DNA from 2 places in the Streptococcus fermentans genome. Region 2 is predicted to be linked to the other one. Evidence: predicted binding sites of a transcription regulator. Region 2 holds the regulator's gene; the other holds the start of a gene.
What was found. Region 2 encodes HrcA, which represses chaperone genes, less so after heat shock. Its sites were predicted from a motif close to TTAGCACTCNNNNNNNNNGAGTGCTAA; they were not measured.

Region 1 (5,259 bases), on a different contig from region 2:
TTATAGCCCTACTCAACTGTACGGAGGTGGGACAGAAATCGAATTCTAACGAATTACCGATTTCTGTCCCACTCTCTCTAAATTACGATATTCTTACAAAACCTTACTCAAGAAATCCTTGGTTCTTTGTTCTTGGGTTTGTTCAAAGACTTGCTCTGGAGTTCCGTCTTCAACAACAACGCCATCAGCCATAAAGATGACACGATCTGCCACCTCACGCGCAAAGCCCATCTCATGCGTCACGATGACCATGGTCATTCCTGACTTAGCAAGTTCTTGCATAACTGCTAGTACTTCCCCTACCATTTCTGGGTCTAAGGCGGAAGTCGGTTCATCAAAGAGTAGGACATCTGGTTCCATGGCAAGACCACGAGCGATAGCGATACGTTGTTGCTGTCCACCAGACAAACTTTGTGGATAAGCATCTGCCTTATCTGGTAAACCAACCTTTTCCAAGAGCTCATGCGCTCTCTTCTCAGCAACTTCTTTACTTTCCCCTTTGGTCTTGATAGGAGAAAGCGTGATGTTTTCCTTCACTGTCATATTGGGGAAGAGATTGAACTGTTGGAATACCATTCCCATCTTTTCACGCATGGCAAAGAGGTCATTTTTCTTATCCGTAATATCCACTCCTTCAAAGATGACCTTGCCTTTTGTCGCTTCTTCGAGGAGATTCATGGAGCGAAGGAGGGTTGACTTCCCGCTACCTGACGGTCCGATAATCACCACAACTTCTCCCTTTTTAATCTCCAGATCAATTCCTTTTAAAACTTCATTTTTCCCAAAGTTTTTATGAAGATTTTCAATTTTTATAAGCGTTTCAGTCATTATTTTTCTCTCCTTGTCCCATACGATTTTCAAAAGCTTTCAAGGCTAGTGTCAAGATAGAGGTCATAATCAAGTAGTAAAAGGCCGCAAATAAGAGTGGAGTTAAAGGTAGGTAGGTGGTTGTTGACACCGTAGTAGCTCCATTCCACAATTCCATGACACCGATTGCTGACAAGAGTGAACTATCCTTGATAATGGTAATAAACTCATTCCCCAAGGCTGGCAAGATATTCTTGATAGCCTGTGGCAAGATGACATAGCGCATAGCATTTTTAGGACGAATCCCTAGAGAGTAAGCCGCCTCTAATTGCCCTTTAGGTACTGCATTGATACCAGCACGAACTGTTTCTGATACATAGGCACCACTATTCATAGAGATAATGATAATCCCTGGAATCAAACGTGAAAAATCAACTCCCAAAACTCCAATCTGAATTGTCGGAGCATTGATGTGCATAAGAGCAAAAGCAATCATGATCTGTACCATCATAGGTGTTCCACGGAAAATCCAAATATAAACATTGGCAAGCCAAGCTAAGGGCTTCATTTTAGAACGTTGAGCAAAGGCCAAGACTATCCCTAAAATTGTTCCCAAAAAGACAACCAAAACAGAAATCAAGACCGTTACGAGAGCACCATAATTAAAATATGGCAGATATTTAGGTAAAAAAGAAAAATTCATAAATCCACTACTTTCTAATTTCTAACTTAAAACTTGTATGAGTATAACATATTTTGAATAAAAATGCAATCTTTTTCCTTTTATTTTCAATAAAATTTCAAAGAAAACAGAAATAGCGAGAAATCTTAGTTTTTTCTAGTCAAGTGGATACTCTTTATGGTAAAATAGTAACGATAAGAAATGGAGGAGAATCAAAATGGAATCACATTTGGTTAGAATCATCAACCGCCTAGAAGCAATGACAAAAGATGGTGGTAACTTAAAACGTAACTTTGAGCGCGAGGGAGTTGTTGTAGCTGAAGTTGCTTTTAACCATGATGAAGAAAATGGCCCAATCTTTACACTTCGTGATGTTGAAGCTCGTGAAACATATACTTTTGACAGCATCGACTTGATTGCGATGGAAATTTACGAACTTCTATACTAATAATAGATATACAGAGGTTGGGAAAAAAGATCCCGACCTCACTTTTTATTAGCAATCAAACTTTGACGCGGTAGCTGATTGGACTTTTCGTTCGTCTTTTAGACTCCCAAAACTCCTAATCATCTTCGCGGGGCTGGGACTACGAAATCGAGACTTTGTCTATCGATTTCTGTCCCACCGCCTTTCACCAACGAGAATCCTTTTTGTATGACAAATAGGATTTTTTTCTTGATATCAAGATTTTCTCACGATTAGCGCTCTTCTATTTATAGTGCTAGTATCCAATCTTTTTACTTGAATTGCCCAATAATCATGATATAATTAAATTATATACTTGTTTGACTATTTTTGACCTTTTAAATTTAGTCAAGACTAAGAAAGAAATGAGGTGGCGGTATGCTCTGTCAAAACTGTAAAATCAATGACTCAACGATTCATCTTTATACCAATCTCAATGGACAACAAAAGCAAATCGACCTTTGTCAAAATTGCTACAAAATTATCAAAACAGATCCTAACAATAGCTTATTCAAGGGCATTACAGATTTAAACAACCGTGATTTTGATCCCTTTGGAGACTTCTTTAACGATCTCAACAACTTTAGACCTTCTTCTAATAACAACAATATCCCCCCAACTCAGTCAGGGGGTGGATACGGTGGAAATGGTGGCTATGGTTCCCAAAATCGTGGTCCTGCCCAAACCCCACCACCAATCCAGGAAAAAGGACTCTTGGATGAATATGGTATCAATGTTACTGAGATTGCCCGTCGCGGAAATATTGACCCTGTAATTGGCCGTGACGAAGAGATAATCCGTGTCATTGAAATCCTCAACCGCAGAACAAAAAACAACCCTGTCCTCATCGGCGAGCCCGGTGTTGGTAAGACAGCTGTTGTCGAAGGTTTAGCTCAGAAAATTGTTGACGGTGATGTTCCCCATAAGCTTCAAGGCAAAGAAGTCATCCGCTTAGATGTCGTTAGCCTTGTTCAAGGAACAGGTATCCGAGGTCAGTTTGAAGAACGCATGCAAAAACTCATGGAAGAAATTCGTGAGCGCGAGGATGTTATTCTCTTCATTGACGAAATTCATGAAATTGTCGGTGCTGGTTCTGCTGGAGAAGGGAATATGGATGCAGGAAATATCCTAAAACCAGCTCTTGCTCGTGGCGAACTCCAACTAGTTGGTGCTACTACCCTCAATGAATATCGCATCATCGAAAAAGATGCTGCCCTTGAACGTCGTATGCAACCTGTCAAAGTTGATGAACCAACTGTTGAAGAAACCATCATTATCCTGAAAGGTATCCAAAAGAAATACGAAGATTACCATCATGTTCACTATACTGACGGGGCTATCGAAGCGGCCGCTACCCTTTCTAACCGCTACATCCAAGATCGTTTCTTGCCAGACAAGGCCATTGACCTTCTAGATGAAGCTGGTTCAAAAATGAACTTAACCTTGAATTTTGTAGATCCTAAGATCATTGACCAACGCTTAATCGAAGCAGAGAATCTCAAGGCACAAGCAACCCGCGATGAAGATTTTGAAAAAGCAGCCTACTTCCGTGACCAGATTGCCAAATACAAGGAAATGCAAAAAACAAAGGTAACGGATCAGGATACCCCAATCATCAGCGAAAAGACGATTGAACACATCATCGAACAAAAGACTAATATTCCAGTTGGTGATTTGAAAGAAAAAGAACAATCTCAACTGATCAACCTAGCAGATGACCTCAAGGCTCATGTTATTGGTCAAGATGATGCAGTTGATAAGATCGCTAAGGCTATCCGTCGTAACCGTGTTGGACTCGGTACTCCAAACCGTCCAATCGGTAGCTTCCTTTTTGTTGGTCCTACCGGTGTCGGTAAAACAGAACTTTCTAAACAGCTTGCTATCGAACTCTTTGGTTCTGCTGACAGCATGATTCGCTTTGACATGAGTGAATACATGGAAAAACACAGCGTGGCTAAACTCGTTGGTGCCCCTCCAGGATACGTAGGTTATGATGAAGCAGGTCAATTGACTGAAAAAGTCCGCCGTAACCCCTACTCACTGATCCTCTTGGATGAAGTTGAAAAAGCCCATCCAGATGTTATGCATATGTTCCTTCAAGTCTTGGACGATGGTCGTTTAACGGATGGTCAAGGTCGTACTGTTAGCTTTAAAGACGCCATCATTATCATGACCTCAAATGCAGGTACAGGTAAGGCAGAAGCTAGTGTTGGATTTGGTGCTGCTAGAGAAGGCCGTACTAACTCTGTTCTTGGAGAATTAGGCAACTTCTTTAGCCCAGAATTCATGAACCGCTTTGATGGTATTATCGAATTCAAGGCTCTCAGCAAGGAAAACCTCCTTCAAATCGTTGACCTCATGTTAGATGATGTCAATCAACGTCTCTCAAGCAATAATATCCATTTAGATGTAACAGATAAGGTTAAAGAAAAACTTGTAGACCTTGGTTACGATCCAAAAATGGGAGCTCGTCCGCTCCGTCGTACCATCCAAGACTATATCGAAGATGCAATCACGGACTATTACCTTGAAAATCCAAGCGAGAAAAACCTCAAAGCCGTCATGACTAGCAATGGTAAAATCATGATTAAATCAAAAAATAAATTGGAAACAGTTGACTCAAATGACTAATTCCACATACTAAAAGAATGTTCTTACTTGACAGTAAGAGCATTCTTTAATATGATAGAAAGAAAGCGCACACATAAAGGAGAAATTTATGACAAATCCAACCTTTGGAGAAAAAAAAGAGGGTGTAACCTACAAAACTAGATATGGTGTTTATGCAGTCATTCCTGACTCAGCACATGAAAAGATTATCCTCGTTCAAGCTCCAAATGGTGCATGGTTCTTGCCTGGTGGCGAGATTGAAGCAGGTGAAGATCATTTTGAAGCTCTCAAACGAGAACTGATTGAAGAATTAGGTTTTACAGCTGAGATTGGCACTTATTATGGACAAGCAGATGAGTATTTCTATTCCAGCCATCGTGATACTTACTACTACAATCCAGCCTATCTCTACGAAGCTACTTCTTATCAAGAAATCCAAAAACCTTTGGAGGACTTCAATCACCTAGCTTGGTTCCCAATCGATGAAGCCATTGCTAACTTAAAACGTGGCAGTCATAAATGGGCAATTGAAGCTTGGAAAAAACAGCATCAAGTTTAAATTAACTTTTCCAATTTTTCCAAAAAGTGCTATAATAGAAATAGAAACACAGGAGGAAAGCCTATGAAGCTCATCAACACTACTAATTCTCACTCAAACCTTGTTAAAAGCCAACTGGAGAGTACCGACGCTACA
Region 2 (5,259 bases):
TCAGATTACAGACTTGGGTCGCAAAGTTTTAGAGATTGAGTTGAAACGTATTGAACGGATCTATAGAAACAGTCGGGAGGAGCTTTGATGGAAAAGAAAGTTGTTTATAGAATTGCTACCATTGCGGATTATGATAGAGAGGCTCTCTATCTCAGGGAAATGCATGCTCAGGGCTGGAAACTTAAGGAAGTAAGTTATTCTAACTTAGTAGTTGCGGTTAAGTATACATTTGAAAAGTGCCAACCGGAGCAGGTGGTTTATCAGTTGGACTTTTATCCTATGAAAAAATCAGAGAGAGCCACCTATTTACAGCTGTTTAAAGATTGTAGCTGGGAGCATATTACAGACTTTAATGGTTTTTCCTATTTTAGAAAACCTTATTCTCAAATTGAATCAGATGCCGAGTTTGAAATTTATAATGATGCGGCCGGGAAGTTAGCTATGGTCAAGCGCATTTTAATAATGCGGATGCTTCCTGTCTTGCTTCTCTTTTCAGCGCTACTACCGGTTTTCTCAAAGTTACTCAGTGGAAGAGGTTCTTTCAGTTGGGGAATGTTTTTGATTGTTAGCATAGACTGTACTTTATTGATCGTTTTTGCGATTCAGATTTCTTATATTTGTTGGAGATTGTTTCAAAAGTGGAAAGAATTATCTGATAAATAAAACCATTTTGGAGGTTAGACAATGAATAGCAAAGTACAATTTCGAATGTTTACCATTTTTGATTTGGATAAGGTAGAAGATTATTTGCATGAGATGCATTTGAAAGGTTGGAAATTTAAATCGAATCGTTTTGGATTTTTCTATTTTGAACAATGCCAACCTGATGATGTGATTTACCGTGTGTGGAATACTAGCTACCTTAGAAAAAATGAGCTAGATTTACAAAGTATTAAGGATAGAGGATGGGAATTTGTGGAAAATTGTTCTTATACTGTTTTTCGAAAAGCAAAGTGTGATTTAGTTCCGAATGATCAATTTTTCATGGACAATCGTCTTAGATGGGATGGTGTGAAATCTGGACTTCGTACATCTACAGTTTCTATCTCTGGTGGTCTTGTTGTTTGTATGAGCCTGTTTCGCGAAAATCTCTCTCGGTCTTTCTTCCTTATTTTTGCCCTATATGCTCTCATGATTTCTTATCTAATCTATAGTTTTTACAGACTTAGACGGAAATATCTGGTTGATTGACATTAGTTTCTAGGTCCTCAGACCGATTTTTAGCACTCTTGATAAAAGAGTGCTAATTTTTTGAGTTTTTGTCTTGACATTCTTTTCTAAGGGTGTATAATAGAATCATAAGTTAGCACTTGGATGTATCGAGTGCTAAAACGATCTATCAGAGAGGAGTAGCGAGATGGTTACAGAACGTCAGCAGAATATTTTAAATCTGATTATTGACATCTTTACCAAAACGCACGAACCTGTTGGATCCAAAGCATTGCAAGAGTCTATCAACTCAAGTAGTGCTACCATTCGAAATGATATGGCAGCCCTAGAAAAGCAAGGTTTGCTTGAAAAGGCTCATACTTCCAGTGGTCGGATGCCGAGTGTGGCTGGATTTCAATACTATGTCAAACACTCCCTATCCTTTGACCGTTTAGCTGAAAATCAAGTTTATGAGATTGTAAAAGCCTTTGATCAAGAATTCTTCAAGCTTGAGGATATTCTTCAAGAGGCAACGAAAATCTTGGCAGACTTGAGTGGTTGTACGGTTGTAGCACTAGATGTCGAACCAAGTAGGCAGAAGCTAACAGCTTTTGATATTGTTGTCCTCGGACAACATACAGCTCTGGCAGTTTTTACGCTTGATGAGTCTAGAACAGTTACCAGTCAGTTTTTGATTCCGAGAAATTTCTTGCAGGAGGATTTAAATCGCCTCAAGACCATGATTCAAGAGCGTTTCCTGGATCAAACTGTTTTGGATATTCACTACAAGATTCGGACAGAGATTCCGCAGATTATCCAACGTTACTTTACAACAACGGATAACGTCATGGACCTCGTTGAACATATCTTCAAAGAAATGTTCAATGAAAATATCGTGGTTTCTGGAAAAGTCAATCTTCTGAATTTCGCAAATCTAGCAGCTTATCAGTTTTTTGATCAGCCACAAAAAGTAGCTTTAGAAATTCGAGAGAATCTGATTGGCGACCAGATGCAAAGTGTCCGAGTTGCGGATAGCCAAGAATCTTGTCTTGCTGACTTAGCGGTGATTAGCAGTAAGTTCCTGATTCCTTATCGTGGATTTGGAATTCTTGCGATTATAGGTCCGGTCAATCTGGATTATCAACAATTAGTCAATCAACTCAATGTCGTCAATCGAGTTCTGACTATGAAGTTGACAGATTTTTACCGCTATCTCAGCAGTAACCACTATGAAGTGAATTAAGATTGAAATCATTAAAGGAGGCGAAAATGGCCCAAGATATTAAAAATGAAGAAGTAAAAGAAGAGGAAGTTGTGGAAACAGCTGAAGAAACAACTCCTGAGAAGTCTGAACTGGACTTGGCAAATGAACGTGCCGAAGAATTTGAAAACAAATATCTTCGAGCTCATGCAGAGATGCAAAACATTCAGCGCCGTGCCAATGAAGAACGCCAACTCTTGCAACGCTATCGCAGCCAAGATTTGGCAAAAGCAATCTTGCCGTCACTGGATAACCTTGAACGTGCCCTTGCCGTCGAAGGGTTGACAGATGATGTGAAGAAGGGCTTGGAAATGGTCCAAGAAAGTTTGATACATGCTCTGAAAGAAGAAGGAATTGAAGAAATTCCAGCAGATGGAGAATTTGACCATAACTACCACATGGCCATTCAAACAGTTCCAGCAGATGACGAACATCCAGCAGATACCATCGCACAAGTCTTCCAAAAAGGCTACAAACTCCATGACCGCATCCTAAGACCGGCTATGGTAGTGGTTTATAACTAGGCAATTCTGACGGTAGCTAAAGCAACTCGTCAGAAAACGGCAATCGCTATGGCGTTTGCCTAGCCTCCTTACTAACTCGTCGTCGAAATAAAATCGATTTCGACTTCTCGTGTCGCAATTTACATAATAGAAACCTTGTCCGAAACGACACTAAACTATGAAAGAAAGATAAACAATGGTTCAGCTTTGCCAATAGTGAGCGAAGCGAACCAAAGGCGATACTCTTCGCCGTGGCGGTATCTTCGCAAACTTTGAGACCTTAGGCTCAAAGTTTAGTCAAAGAGATTGACGAAGTCAAGCTCTGACGGCGTCGCCACTTAAGAAGAGTATCAAAAAGAAAAAAGAGAATAAATAACAAGGAGAAAAACACATGTCTAAAATTATCGGTATTGACTTAGGTACAACAAACTCAGCAGTTGCAGTTCTTGAAGGAACTGAATCAAAAATCATCGCAAACCCAGAAGGAAACCGCACAACTCCATCTGTTGTGTCATTCAAAAACGGTGAAATCATCGTTGGTGACGCTGCAAAACGTCAAGCAGTCACAAACCCAGATACAGTGATCTCTATCAAATCTAAGATGGGTACTTCTGAAAAAGTTTCTGCAAATGGTAAAGAATACACTCCACAAGAAATCTCAGCTATGATTCTTCAATACTTGAAAGGTTATGCTGAAGACTACCTTGGTGAAAAAGTAACTAAAGCAGTTATCACAGTTCCAGCTTACTTCAACGATGCTCAACGTCAAGCAACAAAAGACGCTGGTAAAATCGCTGGTCTTGAAGTAGAACGTATCGTCAACGAACCAACTGCAGCAGCTCTTGCTTATGGTTTGGACAAGACTGATAAAGAAGAAAAAATCTTGGTATTCGACCTTGGTGGTGGTACATTCGACGTATCTATCCTTGAACTCGGTGATGGTGTCTTTGATGTATTGGCAACTGCAGGGGATAATAAACTCGGTGGTGACGACTTTGACCAAAAAATCATCGACCACTTGGTAGCAGAATTCAAGAAAGAAAACGGCATTGATTTGTCAACAGACAAGATGGCCCTTCAACGTTTGAAAGATGCAGCTGAAAAAGCGAAGAAAGACCTTTCTGGTGTAACTTCAACTCAAATCAGCTTGCCATTCATCACTGCTGGCGAGGCTGGACCTCTTCACTTGGAAATGACATTGACTCGTGCGAAATTTGACGATTTGACTCGTGACCTTGTAGAACGTACAAAAGTTCCAGTTCGTCAAGCTCTTTCAGATGCAGGTTTGAGCTTGTCAGATATCGACGAAGTCATCCTTGTCGGTGGTTCAACTCGTATCCCTGCCGTTGTAGAAGCTGTTAAGGCTGAAACTGGTAAAGAACCAAACAAATCAGTAAACCCTGATGAAGTTGTGGCTATGGGTGCTGCTATCCAAGGTGGTGTCATCACTGGTGACGTTAAAGACGTTGTCCTTCTTGACGTAACTCCATTGTCACTTGGTATCGAAACAATGGGTGGAGTATTTACAAAACTCATCGACCGCAACACAACAATTCCAACATCTAAATCACAAGTCTTCTCAACTGCAGCAGACAACCAACCAGCCGTTGATATCCACGTTCTTCAAGGGGAACGCCCAATGGCAGCAGATAACAAGACTCTTGGACGCTTCCAATTGACTGATATCCCAGCTGCACCTCGTGGTATCCCACAAATCGAAGTTACATTTGACATCGATAAGAACGGTATCGTATCTGTTAAAGCCAAAGACCTTGGAACTCAAAAAGAACAAACAATTGTTATCCAATCTAACTCAGGTTTGACAGACGAAGAAATCGACCGCATGATGAAAGATGCAGAAGCTAACGCTGAAGCAGATAAGAAACGTAAAGAAGAAGTTGACCTTCGTAACGAAGTAGACCAAGCAATCTTTGCGACTGAAAAGACAATCAAAGAAACTGAAGGTAAAGGCTTCGATGCAGAACGTGATGCTGCCCAAGTTGCCCTTGATGAGCTTAAGAAAGCCCAAGAAGACAACAACTTGGACGAAATGAAAGCAAAACTTGAAGCTTTGAACGAAAAAGCACAAGGACTTGCCGTTAAACTCTATGAACAAGCCGCAGCAGCGCAACAAGCTCAAGCAGGAGCAGAAGGCGCACAAGCAACAGGAAACGCAGGCGATGACGTAGTAGACGGAGAGTTTACGGAAAAGTAAAACAATCCAGTGGATTGTTTTAGCGGAACCTCCTGAAATAAAGAAAGGTTCCGAGATTTTAGGATTCCTTTAATCCGAAACTCAATTCAGCCTAACTCGTTAAGAAAGACTAATCACTAAAGTGATTGTCA

Region 1: AB2B50_RS07290 (ATP-dependent Clp protease ATP-binding subunit) is a predicted target of HrcA. The motif match lies at 2,189-2,215, and genes of this name have one in related genera.

What each region holds. Positions count from the first base shown of each region.
Region 1 covers NZ_JBFNFG010000007.1:36,954-42,212, reverse strand. The annotation lists gene AB2B50_RS07305 (amino acid ABC transporter ATP-binding protein) at 94-828, opposite strand; gene AB2B50_RS07300 (amino acid ABC transporter permease) at 821-1,510, opposite strand; gene AB2B50_RS07295 (DUF1797 family protein) at 1,707-1,937, shown strand; gene AB2B50_RS07290 (ATP-dependent Clp protease ATP-binding subunit) at 2,334-4,586, shown strand; gene AB2B50_RS07285 (NUDIX hydrolase) at 4,675-5,124, shown strand; gene AB2B50_RS07280 (DUF1827 family protein) at 5,188-5,259, shown strand, end outside.
Region 2 covers NZ_JBFNFG010000006.1:16,017-21,275, forward strand. The annotation lists gene AB2B50_RS06490 (PadR family transcriptional regulator) at 1-88, shown strand, start outside; gene AB2B50_RS06495 (DUF2812 domain-containing protein) at 88-663, shown strand; gene AB2B50_RS06500 (DUF2812 domain-containing protein) at 685-1,191, shown strand; gene hrcA (heat-inducible transcriptional repressor HrcA) at 1,358-2,392, shown strand; gene grpE (nucleotide exchange factor GrpE) at 2,419-2,934, shown strand; gene dnaK (molecular chaperone DnaK) at 3,305-5,128, shown strand.